2 linked regions of the Tardiphaga sp. vice304 genome follow. The protein of the gene in region 2 binds, or shares a complex with, the protein of the main gene of each other region. Links are inferred from orthologs where the notes say so. Each region holds a gene or a part of one and is shown on either strand. Other genes may lie near its edges.

Region 1 (10,278 bases), 3.2 Mb from region 2 along the record:
CGTATCATCGACGATCCCCTGCGCGTGCGCGGCCTGCGCTCGCAATCGTTCGATGCCGAAGGCGTCGCGGTGAAGAAGACTGCGATCATCGACGAGGGCGTGCTGACGACCTGGCTGCTGGACTGTGCCACCGCACGCGAACTCGGCATGGCTACCACCGGCCACGCCCATCGCGGCGTGTCGTCGTCGCCGTCGCCCGGCGCCTATAATCTGCATATGGAGGCGGGCGATCCTTCGCCGGAAGAACTGATCGCCGACATCAAGGAAGGCTTCTACGTCACCGACCTGATCGGCTCCGGCGTCAATGGCGTGACCGGCGATTACAGCCGCGGCGCCGGCGGGTTCTGGATCGAGAACGGCAAGCTGACCTATGCGGTGAGCGAGATCACCATCGCCGGGCATTTGTTCGATATCTTCAAGTCGCTGCAGCCCGCCAACGATCTGAAATTTACCTACGGGGTCAACGCGCCGACCGTGCGGGTCGAGGGGTTGACGATTGCCGGACGCTGACGCACCACTTCTCACCGACACGCTGACGCGCGATATCGCGCTGCTCAAGGACACCGTGCGCGACGCCGGCGCGCTCGGGCTGTCGCTGTTCCGCACCACGCTGAAAATGTGGACCAAGGGCGAATCCTCGCCGGTCTCGGAAGCCGATATCGCGGTCAATGATTTGATCCAGTCGCGGCTGCAGGCGGCGACGCCGGATTATGGCTGGCTGTCGGAGGAAAGCGCCGACGACGAATCCCGGCTCGGCCGGCGCCTGACCTGGATCATTGACCCGATCGACGGCACCCGTGGCTATCTTGCCGGCCGCGAGGACTGGTGCGTCAGCGTCGCTTTGGTCGAGGATAACCGCCCGCTGCTGGCGGCGGTGTTTGCGCCGTCCACCGATGAATTTTTCTTCGCCGTGCGCGGGCAGGGCACCACACGCAACGACACGCCCGTCGGCGCCAGCAGTGGCATCGGGCTGGATTATCCGCGCATCGCCGGGCCGAAGCCGCTGGTGCAGCGGCTGGCTGGCGGACGGGACATCACGCTGTATCCGCGAATCGGATCGCTGGCGCTGCGGCTATGCTGGGTGGCGAATGGCCGGCTCGACGCCGCCTTTGCCGGCGGCCAGAGCCGCGACTGGGATCTTGCCGCCGCAGATTTGATCGTGCACGAAGCGAATGGTAGGATGAGCGAGCTTTCCGGCGATCCCATTCTCTACAACCGCCAGGAAGTGACGCATGGGTTGCTGGTGGCCGCGGGGGCCGAGCGGCATGCTCATCTGGTTGAGCAGTTTCGGCACCGCTGACGCCGTCATCCGGCGAGCCATTCACATCGATCGGATCCCGGCCGGTCAGTAGCAGGAAACATACCCATGTCGGACGCACCGCAGCCGCAACTGCTTCATCTGGTGATCGGCGGCGAACTGACCGACCTCACGGGCACCACGTTCAAGGATCTGAGCCAGGTCGAGACCGTCGGGTTCTATCCGAACTACGCCTCTGCCTATGTCGCCTGGAAGGCCAAGGCGCAGCAGACCGTGGATAACGCCCACATGCGCTACTTCATCGTCCATTTGCATCGCCTGCTCGATCCCAGCCAAGACACGAAGACGTCCTCTTGAAACGATTGCTTCGAAGCGCGCTGCGCAGCAGCTCTGTTCAGCGCGCCGCGGGCTTTCTCGCGGCCGAATTTCTGCGTCTGGTCTGGAAGACCAACAAGTTTACGCTCGATCCGCCGAATGTTTATGACATGGTCGAACCCGAGATGCCGGTGATCCTGGCGTTCTGGCACGGCCAGCATTTCATGACGCCCTTCATCAAGCGCAAGGATTACAAGGGCCGCGTGCTGATCTCGAAGCACCGCGACGGCGAGTTCAACGCGCTGGCGGCCGAGCGGCTCGGTATCGGTACCGTCCGGGGCTCCGGCGACCATGGCGGCGCGTTTCACCGCAAGGGCGGCGTCGGCGCCTTCAACGAGATGGTACGCACGCTGGCCGACGGCATCAACATGGCACTGACCGCCGACGTGCCGAAGCGCTCGCGCGTGGCCGGGCTCGGCATCATCATGCTGGCGCGCGAAAGCGGGCGGCCGATTATGCCGTTCGCGATGGCCACCAGCCGCTTCATCCAGCTCAAGAACTGGGACCGCACCACCATCAACATGCCGTTCGGCCGCGGCGTGCTGGTCGGTGGCGAGCCGATCAGCGTTCCCGCCAATGCCGACCGCGCCATGATGGAGACGCTGCGCCAGCAATTGGAGGCGACGCTGAACGATGCCACGCGCCGCGCCTATATCGCGGTCGGCCGGCCGGAAGAGGCCCGTGATGGCTAGCTTGCCGGTGACGCTGCGCGTCTATCGCGGACTGTCGATGGCGCTGGCTCCGTTGGCGCCGATGTGGATCAATCGCCGCCTGAAGCAGAACAAGGAAGACCCCGCGCGCAGCGACGAGCGCCGCGGCATCAGCCGCATGGCGCGGCCAGCGGGGCCGCTGGTCTGGATCCATGGCGCCAGCGTCGGCGAGGTGCTGGCGGCGGCCGCCTTGATCGAACGGCTGCGCGGCGCCGGCTTCCGCATCCTTCTGACCTCGGGCACCGTGACCTCGGCTGACATCGTCGCCAGGCGGTTTCCGGCCGATATCATCCACCAATATATTCCCTATGACTCGCCGGCCTTCGTCGCGCGCTTCCTGGCGCACTGGCGGCCCAATCTGGCGCTGTTCATCGAGTCCGATATCTGGCCGAACCTGGTGCTGCAGGCGGCGCATCGCCGGCTGCCGATGGTGCTGATCAACGGCCGGATGTCGCAGCGCTCGTTTCCGCGCTGGCAGAAATTTTCGGTGACGATCGGCGCGCTGCTCGGCCGTTTCGACATCTGTCTGGCGCAGTCCGACACCGACGCCGAACGCTTCGCCGCGCTGGGTTCGCCGAGTGTTCGCGTCACCGGCAACCTCAAGCTCGACGTGCCGGCACCGCCGGTGGACTACGCCAAGCTTGATCGATTGAGAGACGTCACATCCGGCCGCCCGGTGATCGTGGCGTCCTCGACGCATCCCGGCGAGGAGGAAATCCTGCTGGCAACGCATCGCATGCTGGCCGGCCTGTTTCCCGGCCTGCTCACCGTGATCGTGCCGCGCCACGCCCATCGCGGCGAGGCGATCGCCCAGATGATCGCCGCCAGCGGCGCCGAGGTCGCGCTGCGCTCGCGCGACGAAACCCCGACGGCGGCGACTGATATCTATGTCGCCGACACGATGGGCGAACTCGGCCTGTTCTACCGGCTGTCGCCGGTGGTGTTCATGGGCGGCTCACTGGTGCCGCATGGCGGGCAGAACCCGATCGAGGCGGTGAAGCTCGGCGCGTCGATCGTGCACGGCCCGCACGTCTTCAACTTCACCGACGTGTTCGCCGCGCTCGATGCCGCCGGTGGCGCCAGGCAGGCCGCGACACTGGAGCAACTGGTCAAGCAGCTTGGCCAGATGCTCGGCGACAGCGCCGCGCGGCAAGCGTCGATCGACGCCGCCGAACAGGTCGTGGCCCGGCTCGGCGGCGCGCTGGAACGCACGCTGGCGGCGCTCGATCCCTATCTGCTGCAGATGCGGCTGGAGACGGACCATGCGTGAGCCGGCGTTCTGGCAGCCGCCCTCGAGCTGGCTGTCGCGCTTGCTGATGCCGCTTGCTGCGATCTATGGCGAGATCGCCGGCGCCCGGATGGCCCGCAAGGGAATCGTGGTCGGCATTCCCGTGATCTGCGTCGGCAACTATCATGTCGGCGGCGCCGGCAAGACGCCGACCACGCAGGCGTTGGTCGCGCTGTTGCGCGAGCTCGGCGAGGCGCCGGTGGTGCTGAGCCGCGGCTATGGCGGCAGCCTGCGCGGACCGGTCAAGGTCGACGTCAGCCGCCACCAGGCCGCGGAGGTCGGCGACGAGCCGCTGATGATGGCGCGCGATGTGACGGTGGTGATTTCACGCGACCGCGTCGCCGGCGCGGCGCTGGCGCGCTCGACGGGCGCCAGCGTGATCGTGATGGATGACGGCTTCCAGAATCCGGCGGTGGCGAAAGACGCCTCGATCATCGTGATCGACGGCGACCGCGGCCTCGGCAATGGCCGTGGGATGCCGGCCGGTCCGATGCGCGCGCCGCTCGATCTGCAGGTGGCGCGAACCGATGCGCTGGTGATTGTCGGCACGGGCCGCGCGGCGGACGGCGTGGCAAGGCAAGTCGCGGCCAAAGGCGCGCCGGTGTTTCGTGCGCAACTTGCGCCGGACGCGGCATCGCTCAAAGCCTTGCACGGCCGCCGCGTGCTGGCCTTTGCGGGAATCGGCGACCCCGTGCGTTTCTTCCGCACGCTGCGCGGCGCCGGTGTCGATGTCGCAGCGGAGCAGGCGTTTGCCGACCATCATCCCTATACGGCCGATGACATTGCAGCACTGCTGGCACAGGCAAAGCGCGACGCGCTGACGCTGGTGACGACGGAAAAGGACATGGTGAAACTGCGCGGCCTGCCGGGCGCGGAAGGTATCGTGCCATTTGCCGTGACGCTGGCGTTCGATGACGCGGCGGCGTTGCGAATGTTCGTGATGGAACGGCTGAATATCGCGCGCGGGCGAGCTTCAAATCGTAGCCCGGATGGAGCGTAGCGAAATCCGGGGCCGGCCGATCCATTGAAATCCGGCCCGGATTGCGTCGCCGCGCCGCCAGCGACGTGGCGACTTCATCCGGGCTACGGATTCGCGCCTCAGCTGGCCTTCAGCGCCTTGGGATAATGACGCTGCAATACCGCCGTCGGCATCGCATAGGCCTCCTGCAGATCGACGCTCCAGTATTTTAGCTCGTCGAGCGGAATGCGTTCGCCGGTGATGGCGCAATTCACGAAGGTACCAGGCGACACCACGCGAAAATCGCCGTCGAGATATTGCAGCTGCGCCTGGCCGCTGCCGGAGGGGCCGAATTTGTTCAGCACAATGGTATTCCTTAGATCATCCGGCCGCAGCCGGGCAGAGGGTGTCGGTGAATTCCTAGCATAAATGGGGATCCGCCGTCGCCGGTTAAAGGCGGCTAGAACAGCGTGCCCTGATCGACCGGTTTTGTCGTGCGCTTCGGCGCGGCTGGCTTTACCTCCCGGGGCGCCACGGCCGCGCGGTCCATATCTGCGGTGACGCCGACGCGGCCGTCGGCAAACTCCAGGCTGAGGCGGGCGCCGGGGCCGATATTCGCCGCGGCATGCAGCGCGGCGCCGTCGGCGTCGCGCACCAGCGCGAAGCCGCGCGCCAGCACGCTGCGATACGACAAGGCCGCCAGCAACTGCCCGGAGGCCAGCACGCGGGCCTGCTGGCGCTGCACCAATGTGGCCAGCGCGCGACGGGCGCGCTCGCTCAATCGCTGCGCGCGTTCGCGGTCGCGCGCCAGCGCGTTGCGTTGCGCCTGCGCATTGGCAACTTTGGAGGCCTGCAGGCGGATCGACAGCCCGGCAAAGCGATCGCGGCGCTGCCGCAGAGCCGCGCGCGACGCCAGCGTCAGCCGCTCGCCGGACACTGTGAAGCGATGCGTAGCCTGCGCGATCTGGCCGCGCAGCACGCGCAGCGTGAGACCTGCAGAAGCCTGCGCGAAGCGGCGGTGATGCGAACTCGTATTGGCCTTCAGCGCGCGCGGCAGCGAGGCGCCGGCGCCGTCCAGGCGTTGCCGCGGGATCGCCAGCAACTCGCTCAAGGATGGCAGCGCGCGGGTGGCAGCGCGCAGCTCGGTGCGGCGGCGTTCCTGGCCGCGCTGCCAGCACAGCATCATGCGGCGCTCATAGGCCGAGATTTCGACGAACAGTTCGGCGCGCACCGGCACCGCCATTTCGGCGGCGGCGGTCGGCGTCGGTGCGCGCTTGTCACTGGCGAAATCGATCAGCGTGATGTCGGTCTCGTGGCCGACCGCGGAGATCAGCGGGATCATGCTTTCGGCGGCGGCGCGGACCACGATCTCCTCGTTGAACGACCACAAATCTTCCAGCGAGCCGCCGCCGCGCGCCACGATCAGGAGGTCGGGGCGGGGGATCTTGCCGCCCTCGGGCAGCGCGTTGAAGCCATGGATGGCCGCGGCGATCTGCTCGGCCGAGCCTTCGCCCTGCACCTTGACCGGCCAAACCAGCACGCGGCGCGGAAAGCGATCGGCGAGGCGGTGGAGAATATCGCGAATGACGGCGCCGGTCGGCGAGGTCACCACGCCGATCACCTCCGGCAGCCACGGCAATAGCTGTTTTCGCGATTCGTCGAACAGGCCTTCGGCTGACAGCTTGCGCTTGCGCTCTTCCATCAAGGCCATCAGCGCGCCGACGCCGGCCGGCTCGATCGATTCGATGACGATCTGGTATTTGGAGGAGCCGGGGTAGGTGGTCAGCTTGCCGGTGGCGATGACCTCGAGGCCCTCTTGCGGCTTGAACCGCATCTTGCCGTGCACGCCTTTCCAGATCACCGCCTCGATCTTGGCGCCCTCGTCCTTCAGCGCGAAATAGCAGTGCCCGGAGGAATGCGCGCCGCGAAAACCGGAGATCTCGCCGCGCACCCGGACATGACCATAGGCGTCCTCCACCGTCCGCTTCAGTGCCGAGGACAGCTCGGTGACGGTGAATTCGGACGAGTTGGACAGGGCAGCGGGGGATCTGGGCATCGAATCTCGGTTCTCTGGAATGCAGCGAAGGTAGGGTTTTTAACGCGGGATTGCCAATCGAAGCTTGTAATTCAGATAACTCTGGATTAAAGAGTTATCTGTAAATTCATGGTGGGAGGCTGGTCATGGTCAGGAAGATCCTTTCCTTCGGTGTTCGCGTCGTTGTCAGGGGGCTGGCCGCAGCCGGGCTCGTTGCGCTTTTACTGGCTGGGCTGATCGCTACGCCGCTGCATCATCCGCCGGAGCTTCCATCCATTTCGGAAGCCCGTAAATTCGTGGACCTGAGCAACCTGCCGGTTCTGCAGCGCTACGCAGGAAGCGATGGCACGGCGCTGGCCTATCGGCATTATCGCCCGGTGCAGGCCTCTACCGACCGCATCGCCATCGTCGTGCACGGCTCGTCGGGGTCCAGCGGCGGCACCATCCACGCCCTGTCGTCGGCCCTGATGGAGCGTGGCGTGCAGACCTACGCGGTGGATATTCGCGGCCACGGCGCATCGGGCACGCGAGGCGACATCGGTTATGTCGGCCAGCTCGAGGACGACCTTGCCAATCTGGTGGCCGTGGTCAGGCAAGACAACCCGACGGCGCCGCTGACGCTGATTGGCCACTCATCCGGGGGCGGCTTTGCGTTGCGGATCGCAGGCTCCGCCATGCAGAACCTGTTCGATCGCACGGTTCTGCTCGCGCCCTATCTGGGTTACGATGCACCGACCAACCAGCCGGACGGCGGCTGGGCGCGCGCGGACGTCCCGCGGATCATCGGATTGCTGGCGCTTGCCAAGCTTGGAATCACCTGCTGCGACCACCTGCCGGTGGTCGCCTTCGCGGTGCCGCCCGGTTCCACGAACAGGCTGGTGGCGACCTACAGCGAAAGACTGCGCAGCAATTTCGGCACCCATCCTGACTTCCGCACCGATCTGGCTGCCGTCAGCAGACCGATCACTCTGTTTTCCGGCAGTGCTGACGAATTGATGGATTCGGGTAGATATGAAGCGGCGATGCGCAGCGTATTGCCGTCCATCAAGGTCAGGCTGCTGCCGAGCATCAATCACATGGGTATCGTCGCCGACGCCCGCGCCGTGTCGGCTATTGCCGACGATGTCGTCAAATCCGAAGTGAGTTCGCGATGAGTATCGACCGCCGCGAGGCTGCCGCCGCGCTGCATGACATCGACGACATCGTCCAGCGCGTCAAACGCTCCCGCAGCTATCAGCTCGCCAGCCTGATGCTCATGCTCTGGGGACCGCTCATCGCGCTGGGTTACGTGGTGTCGTGGTCGTGGCCGCGCTATGCCGGATATGGCTGGGTGCTGATCGACCTCATCGGCGTCGCCGGGTCCCTCGCCATCAGCGCGCGCAATCGCGCCCGGTCCGGCCAACGCGGCTTCGATGGACGGGTACTCGCCGCGCTGGCGATGTTCTTCGGCTTCGGCCTGTTGTGGAGCATCGGCATCGTGCAGTTGACGCCGCGCCAGCTCGGCGCGTTCTGGCCGATCTATTTCATGCTCGTCTACAGCGTCGCGGGGCTATGGCTTGGCGCGGCCTTCGTCGCCATCGGCCTTGGCATCATCGCGCTGACGCTGGTCGGCTATGTCCTCACCGGGCCGTGGTTCGAATTGTGGATGGCGGTGGTGAACGGCGGCGGACTGCTGCTCGGCGGCATCTGGATGCGGCGGAGCTGACATGGCCGGGCTCGACGATATTATTCACCAGCCGCTGCGGCTGCGCATCATGGCCGCGCTGACGGCGCTGCCGGAAGCGCAGGGCATGGATTTCCCCCGGCTGAAGAAGCTCACCGGCGCCACCGACGGCAATCTCGGTGCCCATATCGAGACGCTGTCCAAGGCCGGCTATGTCGATGTCGCCAAGGCCTTCGTCGGCAAGAAACCGCAGACCACGGTGACCGCAACGGTGGCCGGGCGGGGCGCGTTCGCCCGCCATGTTGCCACGTTGCGCGAGATCATCGCCGGGGCGGGGGATTGAACTGTCATTCCGGGGCGCGAGAGCGCAGCTTGAGCGAACCCGGAATCCCGGGGTGGGACGATGAACATGTCCGGATTCCGGGTCTCCGTCAGCCGGCTTCGCCGTCTGCCGCATCCCGGAATGACGGTGTGCTGCGGTTGCGACGTCCACCGCGCGAGGTTAAACCCTGCGCTTATCCGCATCTTCCGGACGGGCTGCATTCATGAACATTCTCCTTCTCGGTTCCGGCGGGCGCGAGCACGCGCTGGCATGGAAGCTCTCGTCGTCGCCACTGGTGACGAAGCTGTGGTGCGCGCCGGGCAATGCCGGCATCGCCGAGGAGGCCGAATGCGTCGCGCTGGATACGGCCGACCATGCCGCGGTGATCGCATTCTGCCGCGATAACGCCGTGGAGTTCGTCGTGGTCGGGCCGGAGGCGCCGCTGGCGGCCGGCATCGTCGACGATCTCGCGGCCGCCGGCATCAAGGCGTTCGGGCCGAGCAGGGCTGCGGCCCGGCTGGAAGGCTCCAAGGGCTTCACCAAGGACCTCTGCCAGGCCAACGACATCCCGACCGCCGCCTATCAGCGCTTCACCGATGCGGACAAGGCCAAGGCCTATATAAGCGAGCAGGGCGCCCCGATCGTCATCAAGGCCGATGGCCTCGCCGCCGGCAAGGGCGTGGTCGTCGCCGAAACGTTGAAGGACGCGCTCGACGCCATCGACATGATGCTGTCGGGCGGGTTCGGCGAGGCGGGTGCAGAGGCCGTGGTCGAGGAATTTCTGGTCGGCGAGGAGGCCTCGTTCTTCGTGCTGTGCGACGGCGAGCACGCGCTGGCGCTGGCCAGCGCGCAGGACCACAAGCGCGCATATGACGGCGACAACGGCCCCAATACCGGCGGCATGGGCGCCTATTCGCCCGCACCCGTTATGACGGAGGCGATGTGCCAGCGTGCGATGGACGAGATCATTTACCCGACGCTGCGGGCGATGAGCGCGATGGGCGCGCCCTATAAAGGCGTGCTGTTCGCCGGTCTGATGATCACCGAGGATGGCCCGAAGCTGATCGAATATAATTGCCGGTTCGGCGATCCCGAGACCCAGGTCCTGATGATCCGCCTGATGTCGGACCTGCTGCCGGCGCTGATCGCCTCTGCCGATGGCCAGCTCAAGAATTTCGACCTGCGCTGGTTTCCCGATCCGGCGCTGACCGTGGTGATGGCCGCGAAGGGCTATCCCGGGTCTTACGAGAAAGGCACCCGCATCGCCGGCCTCGATCGTGCGGCGAAGATCGAGGGCGTCGAGATTTTCCACGCGGGCACCAAGGCCTCCGGTGACTGGATTCTGTCCAATGGCGGTCGCGTGCTCAACGTCACGGCATCCGGCAAGAGTGTCGCCGAGGCGCAGCGCCGCGCCTATGAGGCGATCGGGTTGATCAACTGGCCCGAAGGCTTCTGCCGCCGCGACATCGGCTGGCAGGCAGTGGCGCGGGAACGTGCAAAAAGGTAGCTTGACACCAAAGTTAAGGCACTAAGTCTACTAACAACCTGAGATGAGGAACCGCACGGCGAGCCGCACATTGGTAGTACTGGAGACAATGATGACCCAGTATTATTTCGACGTGAAGAACGGCATTACCAAGCGCGACCATCGTGGACTTGATCTGAAGAG
Region 2 (10,204 bases):
AACAGTCCGCGGTCGACCAGCAGCATGTCGGCGCGTTTTCGCGCGGTCGGCTGGTTGATCGGGCGCCTCGTCATGCTTGGAGCTTCGTGCTGGTGGCGAGGCGCAGGCAGTCCTCGAAGCCGGCAAGGTCATGCCAGCGATCGGCCGGCGTCTGGCGCGGCAGCACCATTGGTGCGCCATGCAATTCGAGCGCATGAATCATCATCAGATTGTCGGTGTGGCCGAAGTCTTCCACGGTCAGTCCGTCGGCGTCCACGAGGCGGCCATGCTGCGCGGTGACATCCGTCAGCCGTCGTACGCGATCGACATACAAAGCGGGATCGTTGCAATAGGCGAAGCAGTTTTTGCCGCGGCCGGCCATATAGCCGAGTTCATACACCGTGCCGGCATCGGCGCCGGGGCCGCGGAACGGGGTGAGGTTGGCGATGATCGCGTCGGCCTGGTTCATCATGGCCTCGTTGCCGCGGAAAATCTGGAGCGAGGCGTCGGGCGCCGCGAGATCGACGCTGTTGTCGAGCGGGTAGAGGCCGGTGACGCCGTAGTGCCGGCAGAGATCGACCTTGCGGCGGCCGATGTCGATGGCGTCGGGCAGGAAGACATCGGGGCCTGCCAGATAGATTTTCATGAAGAACGCCTCACTGTCATTCCGGGATGTGACAGACGGCGAAGCCGGATGGCGCAGGCCCGGAATCCCGAGATGTTCATCGTCCCATCTCGGGGTTCCGGGTTTGCTCGAGCTTCGCTCTCGCGCCCCGGAACGACAGTATCTTTCTTACGCCAGCTTCACCGTCTCGGCGGTGAAATCCTTGCCGAGGGTCTCGAACACCTTCCGGACGATACCCTTGGCATCGAGACCGGCGCGACCGTACATCGCGGCCGGCGAATCATGGTCCTGGAAAGTGTCGGGCAGCACCAATGAGCGCATCCGTACGTTGCCATCGAGCATGCCGTGTTCGGCCAGCAACTGCATCACGTGGCTGCCGAAACCGCCGATCGAACCTTCTTCGATGGTCAGCAAGATCTCGTGGTCGAGCGCCAGTTTGAGGATCATGTCCTGGTCGAGCGGCTTCATGAAGCGCGCATCGGCGATCGTGGTGGACAGGCCATGGGCGGCGAGTTCGTCGGCGGCCTTCTCGCATTCGGCGAGACGGGTGCCGAACGACAGAAGCGCGATCTTGCTGCCCTCGCGGATGATGCGGCCCTTGCCGATTTCGAGCGCGACGCCGACTTCCGGCATCTCGATGCCGCGTCCTTCGCCGCGGGGATAGCGCAGCGCGCTTGGCGCGTCGTTGATGGCGACCTGGGTGGCGACCATGTGGACCAGTTCGGCCTCGTCGGCAGCGGCCATGATCACCATGTTCGGCAGGCAACCCAGATAGGCGTTGTCGAACGAGCCGGCATGGGTCGCGCCGTCGGCGCCGACCAGACCGGCGCGATCGATGGCGAAGCGCACCGGCAGGTTCTGGATCGCCACGTCATGGACGATCTGGTCGTAGCCGCGCTGCAGGAAGGTCGAGTAGATCGCGACGAACGGCTTGTAGCCTTCGGTGGCCAGACCGGCGGCGAAGGTGACCGCATGCTGCTCGGCGATGCCGACGTCGAAGGTGCGGTCCGGGAAGGCCTTGTTGAAGATGTCGACGCCGGTACCCGACGGCATCGCCGCAGTGATGGCGACGATCTTGTCGTCCTTTTCGGCTTCCTTGACCAGCGAGGCGCCGAACACGTTCTGATAGGACGGCGCATTCGGCTTGGATTTGGACTGCGCGCCGGTGGCGATGTCGAACTTGACCACCGCATGATATTTGTCGGCGGCGGCCTCGGCCGGGCCGTAGCCCTTGCCTTTTTGCGTGACGACGTGGACCAGAATCGGACCGGTCCCCATGTCGCGGACGTTCTGCAGCACCGGCAGCAAATGGTCGAGGTTGTGGCCGTCGATCGGACCGACATAGTAGAAGCCGAGTTCCTCGAACAGCGTACCGCCGCCGGCCATGAAGGCGCGGGAATATTCCTCGACCCGCTCGGCGCGGTCGGCGATTACCTTCGGCAGATGCTTGCCGAGCTGCTTGGCGGCATCGCGCAGCGAGCGGTAGGTCTTGCCGGAATACATCCGCGACAGATAGGCCGACATCGCGCCGACCGGCGGGGCGATCGACATATCATTGTCGTTGAGGATGACGATCAGGCGGGAATTCATCGCGCCGGCGTTGTTCATCGCCTCATAGGCCATGCCGGCTGACATCGCGCCGTCACCGATCACGGCGATAACATTGTTCTTGCCGCCGGACAGGTCACGGGCAACTGCCATGCCGAGGCCGGCGGAAATCGAGGTCGAGGAATGCGCCGCGCCGAACGGGTCGTAGTCGCTCTCGCTGCGCTTGGTGAAGCCGGACAGGCCGCCGGGGGTGCGCAGCGTGCGAATGCGATCGCGGCGACCGGTCAGAATCTTGTGCGGATAGGCCTGGTGGCCGACGTCCCAGATCAGCCGGTCGCGCGGCGTATCGAAGACGTAGTGCAAAGCGGTCGTCAATTCGACGACGCCGAGCCCTGCGCCGAAGTGGCCGCCGGTAACTGACACCGCGTCGATGGTCTCCTGACGAAGTTCGTCGGCGACCTGTCGAACCTGCTCGACCTTCAGCTTGCGGAGATCTTCCGGCGTCTTGATGGTGTCGAGCAACGGTGTCTTACTAAAATCGGTCACGGTACTATCCAATTTTACACGTCCGGGACTGCGCCTGGCATCCGGGACGGCCGGCGGTTCGCGCAGCCATCGTCGGGACATTCGCAGCTTCCGGAACCGGGAAGCCTGTTTCGAGGCCTTGTAATGGGCCCCGTAGTTTCACTGTGATATCTATCACGCTTGGCGGCCCCCTCCGTCTGAACATTTTTGCCAGATGAATGAAGCGCTTATCAACGTTAATGGCCGGCATCGAAGCGCGAGCGCCAGCGCATAGTCCCAGTCCCTTTACACCAAAGCGACGGCTAAAGCCAACTGCCGCGCGGGTTGTTTCGGCAGCGCAGCACCTAATGTGGGCAATTGCGCAACACTGCGCGCTCAACCATGCCGGCAGGCCTCGGTGTTCCGCCGGACGGGAAAGTCAGGCCTCGCTTCGGCGTCCAGACCCAGCTGGTCCCAGGCGCTCCGCCGCGTCGACGGGGCGCCCGTGACCAGTGCAAGCGCCGCCTCCGGCTGGCTGAAGCGCTCCGTCAGCAACACCGGGCCGCAGACGATCATGTAGAAATCATAGGTATGGGGCCGCTCATTGGCCATCACGAACTGGAAATGAACCCGGAAGAACTTCCAGCGGAACCGGTTGTAGTGGTCTGGCTGGACAATCTCGCGGAACCGGACCGGCACGATGGTCGGGTTCCGGCGGTTCGGCCCGGCGTCGATGCGGTGACCGGTGACCGGATCGAACGGGAAGAAGTTCATCACGTCCTTACGCGATTGCACGTCGATCCACTCGATAGAGGGTTCCGTCGCCAGCAGGCGCAGATGGTCGCGGAAGCCGGTCGCGGCGGCATGGAAACCGACGATCGGCATGTTGCCGCCCAGCGTCAGCAGCACAATTCGGGGGCCGTGGCGGCCGAGATCGGGATCCAGCTCGAGCGCGCGGGCAAGGATTTCAGAGCCAAGAAATGAACCGGAGGAATGTCCGACCAGCACGATCTCCTGCGCCGCGCTCGATTGGGCGACCTCGACCAGATGCTGCGCGAAGCGGTCGATGCGGGCGTCCCACTCCGGCCGCTGGCCGTGCGAGAACTGCCAGGTGAAGATGGTGTCGGACATCAGATAGAGCAGGTAGCTGCGCTGCTCGGTGGCCTTTAGCAGCGTACCGAGCGCGGCGACGAACAGCGCTGTGGCCGCCATTGCGGCGAGGAAACTGTGGATTCCCAGCCATTGCAGCCCCCAGCCGAAGCCCCAGGCCACCGCGGCACACCAGATCGCCTCGTTGAGCAGCAGGATGTGGGGATAGGAGATGAAGGTGGCGAACCGCCAATGCGCCGCCCAGAAGCGGCCCATTGTGCCGGAAAAAACCAGCCGCCAGTAGATCGCGATCGCATAGGCCAGCGTCTTCCAGACCGGCCAGGCGAGATCGCGCTGAATCAGGTCTTCCCAGCGCAGGAACTCGTAATCGGTACGGGTATGCCAGCCCTGGCCGGTGGTCTCGATGCACCAGGACGCGGATTCGGCAGCGAATTCGCCGTCCGGCGGCCGATTCGGCCGGCTGACCGTGGTGGCGAGGTCGTATAAATGCCCGAACTTGCGCAGTTCGGTGCGAAACATACGGTAATATTGCGAGAGGCCCCGCGGGTCGTACCCCTGCACATAGATGACATGACGGTGATCGACGCGCACACTGGTACCCCGGGTCTGACGTCAGGACTATAGCAGCCCGAAGGGTGCACCAAGCGTTAAATCGGCGCGTTACTGGACGTCGAGCGGCTCGGTGCCGGTCACCTGACCGCTGGAATCCGTGGTGATCTTGTCCACCCGGGCCTCGGCCTGCCGCAACAGCTCATCGCAGCGGCGCTTCAGGGCTTCGCCGCGTTCATAGATGGCCACGGATTCCTCCAGCGGCACCTTGCCGTCCTCGAGCCGCTTGACGATGGTTTCGAGCTCCTCGATGGCGCGCTCGAACGTCAATTTCCTGACATCGGCATGGGTCGGTTCAGCCATATCGCATTCCTGGGCGCTTCACGCGCCATTCGAAGGGGGAGGTCAGCCGATGTGGTGCCGGTTACGCGCCCATCAGCGCGGTGACATGGGCCGCCACCGATTCCTTGAGGCCCAGCAAATCATAACCGCCCTCCAGCACCGAGACAATCCGGCCCCCGGCGGACTTGTCGGCCACGTCCATCAACCGCTGCGTCACCCACGCAAAATCCTCGGCGTCGAGGTTCAGCGAGGCGAGCGGATCGCGTTTATGCGCGTCGAAGCCGGCGGAGATGACGATCAGTTCCGGCGAGAATTTCTGCAACTGCGGCAGGATCAGGTTCTCGAACGCGGCGCGAAACCTGGCGCCGCCGTCGCCGTCATGCAGCGGCGCATTCACGACGGTGTCGTGCTCGCCGCGCTCGCCGGCGGCCCCGGTACCCGGAAACAGCGGCATCTGGTGCGTCGAGCAATACATCACTGTGGGGTCCGCCCAGAAGATGTCCTGGGTGCCGTTGCCATGATGGACGTCGAAATCGACCACCGCGGCGCGCGCGATGCCGTAGGTCCGCTGGGCATAACGGGCCGCAATCGCAGCATTATCGAAAAAGCAGAAGCCCATCGGCTTGTTGATTTCGGCGTGATGGCCGGGCGGCCGCGTGGCGACAAAGGCGTTGGCGGTCTCGCCCTTCATCACAGCGTCTGTCGCTGCGACCGCACCGCCGACGCCGCGCATCACGGCTTCCCAGGTGCCCGGCGACATCGAGGTGTCGCCGTCGATATAGACCAGGCCGCTGGCGGGGGCCATGTGGCGCAATTCATCGACGTAATGGCCATCATGGCACAGCGTGACAGTGTCGAGATCGCCGATCGGGGCTTCGCCGCGCACCAGCCTCTCGAAGCGTGCCTCGCCCAGCACGGTGGCCACGGCGCGCAGCCGGTCGGGGCGTTCGGGATGGCCGGGCGGCGTCTCGTGATCGAGACATGCAAGGTGCGAGAGCAGGAGTGTCATTCGGAAAATCCGGGCGCGGGATGCGCTGATGGGGCTGCGTCTCAGCCTAATTGGTATTGGCGGGTTCCGAAAGGGTGGCAACGCAAGGGGGGGTGGTCTTCCCTGACCCTTTTCAGAAAAAGCGTCCGCGTCCCGCGCGTCAAGCGGATATGCCGTTCTATTCACGGCAGGGGGACCGCGGTCAGCATAGTCACTCGGCACATCAACGGCCGTAATGTGGTTCTTCATTCTACATTCAGCGCGATATCACAGAAACGCGAAAATGAAGCCTCGTTAAACGCGTTTGCGATCGAGACGTGAAATCCTGCCGAAGCTCCGCCTCTCGGACGGTGCCGACACCACCAGGTACCGAACGACGATGTTGCAGCTATGGAGAACACTCAGGGCCCCGCCCGGCCTCTTTCGAACAGTGTGGCTGTTCACGGTAATCGTGCTGTTCCAGGCGTTTGTTGCGGGCATCAGCATGGAGACGTTGTCGTCGGTCCGCGCCTATGTGGTCGGTGAAAGCCTGTGGTCGAAGGCACAGGCTGATGCGATCTATTCGCTCAGCCGTTATGCCGAGACCGGAGAAGACAACTACTATCGTCGCTATCAATCGGCCATCGCGGTTCCGCTCGGGGGGCGCAACGCACGCCTTGCGCTGGAGCAGCCGGTACCCGATCCCAAGCTCGCCTTTCAGGGCTTGTTGCAGGGCGGCAACCATGCCGAGGACATTCCTGGCATGATCTGGCTGTTCCGTCGCTTCAGCGACACCAGCTATCTCGCCCCGGCGATCCAAAGCTGGCGTGACACCGCTGCGGTCATCCAGAAACTCGTGGATACTGCCGATTCGATCCATCGGGATCGGCAGGCCGGGCGAGTCGGACCGATATGGCTGGCCAGTCGCAGATCACAGATCGACAGTATCAGTGAAAGGGCGACGCCGCTGGCCGTGGCGTTCTCGGAACGGCTCGGCGTGGGATCGCGTGCGATCCAGAGGCTGCTGCTGATTGTCAACCTGCTGACCGCAGCACTGCTGATCCTGCTCGGAACCTAGCGCGCCCGCTATTTGCTGATCCAGCGGCTCGGATCCGAACTGGCGCTGAAGACCGAAAAGGAGCGGGCCGAGATTACGCTGTCGTCGATCGGCGAGGCCGTGATCTCGATCGATGCGCGTAGCTGCGTCGAATATATGAATCCGGCCGCCGAGCGGCTGATGGCGACCGATGTGGACCATGCGCGAGGCCGGCAACTGTCGTCGCTGTTCCAAATCGTCAGCCAGGCCAGGATGCACGACAAGCAGCAAGATGGCGGCGAAGACAGCCAGACGACAATCGCGAAAGTCCTGGAAGGCAACACCAGTACGCCTGCCGGGCATCCGCAACTGCTGATACGTCGCGATGGCAGCTCGTTGCCCGTCTCGTGGGGTGGCACGCCACTGCAATGCAACGGGCGGACGGCAGGCGCCGTATTGGTGCTGCACGATATGACTATCGAGCAGGAGTATCTGTCTCGGCTGGCCTTCCAGGCCTCGCACGATGCGCTGACCGGCCTGGCCAATCGCCGCGAGTTCGAGCGCCAGCTCGAAATGGCGTTGCCGCGGGTCGATCCGGCGGTGCGACCGCACGCGCTGATGTTCCTCGATCTCGATCAGTTCAAGGTCGTCAACGATACCTGCGGTCACGCCGCCGGCGACCAGTTGCTGCGGCAGGTCTCCGGGGTGCTGGAAAAGCATCTGCGCGAAGGCGATCTGGTGGCGCGGCTGGGCGGCGACGAGTTTGCCGTGCTGCTGCAGAACAGCGACGCGCAGCGCGCGATGAGCACCGCCGAACGGCTGCGCCATACCGTGGAGGAACTGAACTTCGTGTGGAACGGACGCGCCTTCAACGTCGCCGTCAGCATCGGGCTGGTGTGCCTGTCCGAGCACGAAACCCTGGTCGAGGCGCTGCGGGCCGCCGACGTCGCCTGCTACCTGGCGAAAGAAAAGGGCCGCAACCGCGTCCAGCTACATCACGCGAGCGATTCCGATCTGATGCAGCGTTTCGGCGAGATGACCTGGGTGCAACGGATTCACGAGGCGCTCGACGAGGACCGCTTCTGCCTGTACGCGCAGAAGATCATCGCGCTGCAGGAAGCCGAGAACCAGGGCTTGCATATCGAGGTGTTGCTCCGGCTGCGCGACGAGACAGGTCAACTGGTGGCGCCGGGTCAGTTCATTCCCGCGGCGGAGCGCTACGGCCTGATGCCCCTGATCGACCGCTGGGTGATCCGCAATGCCTTCGCTATTCTGGCGGCGCGGTTCGCCGGGTGCTCATCGACGCCGATCGAAACCTGCGCCATCAACCTGTCGGGCTCGACGTTCCGGGATGAGGGCTTCCTCGATTACGTGCGTGAACAGCTCGATTACTTTTCGATTCCGCCCACGATCATCTGCTTCGAGATCACTGAGACCAGCGCGATCGCCAATCTCGCGGACGCGCACCACTTCATCCACGCGCTGCAGCAGCTGGGCTGCCGCTTCTCGCTCGACGATTTCGGAAGCGGCATGTCGTCCTTTGCCTATCTCAAGCATCTGCCGGTGAACTATCTCAAGATCGACGGCGGCTTCGTCAAGGATATGCTTGTCGATCGGATCGACCGCGCGATAGTCGAGATGATCAGCCATATCGGCAAGGTGATGGGCAAGCGCACCATCGCGGAATTCGTCGAGAGCCAGGAGATCCTAGAGGCGATGCGCGAACTCGATGTTGACTATGCGCAAGGCTGTGCGATCGGCAAGCCGGAGCCATTCGATATTCGGGCCGATTTCGTTGGGACACGGCGCGAAGCCCGGCGCGACGTGGCGTAAAATTCGTAGCTCGGATGAAGTTGCCGTGCCGCTCGCGGCGCGGCGACGCAATCCGGGAAAGTCGCCCGCGTGGACAGGCCGCCCCCGGATTGTCATCCGGGCTACGGCACCCGCCCAATCCGTCCTGGTGCCGGCGGACCGACCGGACTGTTCGCGCCGAAATAGGCATAGAGCGCATCGACGTCGTAGACGCCGACCTCCGGCGCAGTGCCGCCTTGCAGCGCCGTGAACCCGTCGCCGCCGACCGACAGGAACTGGTTGATGGTGACGCGGTACGACGCAGCGGGATCGATGCGCTGGCCGTTTAGCATCATGCGATCCGGCAGCACGCGGTGCCCGGTGTCGGCGGCGGCGTTCCAGACGTAGGAGAACCCGATCGATACCTGCAGGATTCGTGGCCGTTTCGGGTCGAGCCACTGCTGTTCCAGCGCGGCCTTGATCTGCGCGCCTGTCAGCGTCAGCGTGACAAGCTGGTTGCGGAACGGTTGTGCCGCGAACACGTCGCCGTAGCTCACCGCGCCGTCCGCGCGGCGGAGGATGTCGGCGCGAATGCCGCCGGGATTGGTGAAGGCGATCACCGCGCCGGCCGCCTTCGTCGCCGCCAGATGGGCATCCGCGATGATATCGCCGAGCGGGCTTTCGCCGGTGGTCATGTCCGGCACGCGCGTCAGCGTTTCGGTCAGCGATCCGGCCGGCCGCGCCGCGATCGGCGCGGCGACCTTGTCATAGGCTGCGAGCAAAGCGGTCTGGGAGGGATCGGCCGCGTAGGCCGTGGTGTGCACGATGAGGTTATTGGCCTTGGCGCTGACCACGTCGCCGGTCGCGCGGTCGAGCTTGAGGTCGATCGCGGTGACGACGGTGCCGTATTTGTCGCCGGAGGTGACGAGGCGGCCGTCGATCTCGCAGGTATAGGCGCGGTGGGTATGGCCGCTTATCACGACATCGACGGCGCGATCGAACTTCCTGACGATATCGACGATCGGCCCGGAGATGCCCGGGCATTCATTGTAGTCGCCGGTCGGATAACCGCCTTCGTGAATCAGCACCACGATCGCCGCGACGCCGCGCGCCTTCAGCTCCGGCACCAGCGCGTTGACGGTGTCCGCCTCGTCGCGGAATTCCAGTCCGGCAACGCCGGGCGGCGACACCAGCGTCGGCGTGGCTTTCAGCGTCAGCCCGATGAAGCCGACCGGGATGCCGTCGAAAATCTTGATCTCATAGGGCGGCAACAGCGTCCGTCCGGTCGCGGTCTCGATGGTGCTGGCCGCGAGATAGCGAAACGTCGCGCCCATGAAGGGATGCGGACCACGGCAGCCGTCGACCGGATGGCAGCCGCCATTCTGCATGCGCAGCAACTCGGCGCGGCCTTCGTCGAATTCGTGGTTGCCGACCGAGGCGATCTCCAGCCCCATCATCGACAGCGCCTCGATGGTCGGCTCGTCGTGAAACATCGCCGAGAGGAACGGGCTGGCGCCGATCAGGTCGCCGGCGGCGACGAATACCGAGTTCTTCTTGCCGGCGCGCAATTGCTTGACCAGCGTCGCCATGTGCTCGGCGCCGCCGGCCGGCACGGTGATCTTCTTCGTCTTGTCGGCGGGATCGTCGATCACGATGCCGCCGGGCGCCGGCCGCAGATTGCCGTGGAAATCGTTGATCGCGAGCAGGGTGACGTCGACGGGGGCGGATTGAGCGAAGGCGGCTGACGAACTGA

What was found.
Region 1: the proteins of FNL56_RS07095 (region 2) and xseA are in contact, whole or in part, in a cryo-EM structure (PDB 8TXR), measured with the Escherichia coli proteins. The link is inferred for Tardiphaga sp. vice304 from one-to-one orthologs.

Annotation. Positions count from the first base shown.
Region 1 is NZ_CP041402.1:4,695,784-4,706,061, reverse strand. Bases 4,348-7,219 are described here. They hold xseA (exodeoxyribonuclease VII large subunit), read right to left. Parts: upstream 6,646-7,219; coding sequence 5,050-6,645; downstream 4,348-5,049. Other genes in these bases: FNL56_RS22415 (alpha/beta hydrolase), read left to right, coding at 6,771-7,219; FNL56_RS22425 (DUF2093 domain-containing protein), read right to left, coding at 4,730-4,954; lpxK (tetraacyldisaccharide 4'-kinase), read left to right, coding at 4,348-4,631. In the rest of the region: FNL56_RS22455 (TldD/PmbA family protein), read left to right, coding at 1-510; FNL56_RS22450 (3'(2'),5'-bisphosphate nucleotidase CysQ), read left to right, coding at 497-1,300; FNL56_RS22445 (DUF4170 domain-containing protein), read left to right, coding at 1,367-1,615; FNL56_RS22440 (lysophospholipid acyltransferase family protein), read left to right, coding at 1,612-2,325; FNL56_RS22435 (3-deoxy-D-manno-octulosonic acid transferase), read left to right, coding at 2,318-3,613; more of lpxK, read left to right, coding at 3,606-4,347; more of FNL56_RS22415, read left to right, coding at 7,220-7,778; FNL56_RS22410 (hypothetical protein), read left to right, coding at 7,775-8,329; FNL56_RS22405 (winged helix-turn-helix domain-containing protein), read left to right, coding at 8,331-8,630; purD (phosphoribosylamine--glycine ligase), read left to right, coding at 8,833-10,116; FNL56_RS22395 (DUF6894 family protein), read left to right, coding at 10,208-10,278. UniProt on the Escherichia coli protein: Bidirectionally degrades single-stranded DNA into large acid-insoluble oligonucleotides, which are then degraded further into small acid-soluble oligonucleotides.
Region 2 is NZ_CP041402.1:1,508,105-1,518,308, forward strand. The notes cover bases 3,053-5,850. They hold FNL56_RS07095 (exodeoxyribonuclease VII small subunit), read right to left. Parts: upstream 4,679-5,850; coding sequence 4,427-4,678; downstream 3,053-4,426. Other genes in these bases: FNL56_RS07090 (hypothetical protein), read right to left, coding at 3,053-4,357; FNL56_RS07100 (histone deacetylase family protein), read right to left, coding at 4,740-5,666. Outside these bases: FNL56_RS07075 (TlyA family RNA methyltransferase), read right to left, coding at 1-74; FNL56_RS07080 (nucleoside 2-deoxyribosyltransferase), read right to left, coding at 71-625; dxs (1-deoxy-D-xylulose-5-phosphate synthase), read right to left, coding at 773-2,698; FNL56_RS28245 (hypothetical protein), read left to right, coding at 6,025-6,702; FNL56_RS07105 (EAL domain-containing protein), read left to right, coding at 6,715-8,493; FNL56_RS07110 (bifunctional metallophosphatase/5'-nucleotidase), read right to left, coding at 8,595-10,204. UniProt on the Escherichia coli protein: Bidirectionally degrades single-stranded DNA into large acid-insoluble oligonucleotides, which are then degraded further into small acid-soluble oligonucleotides.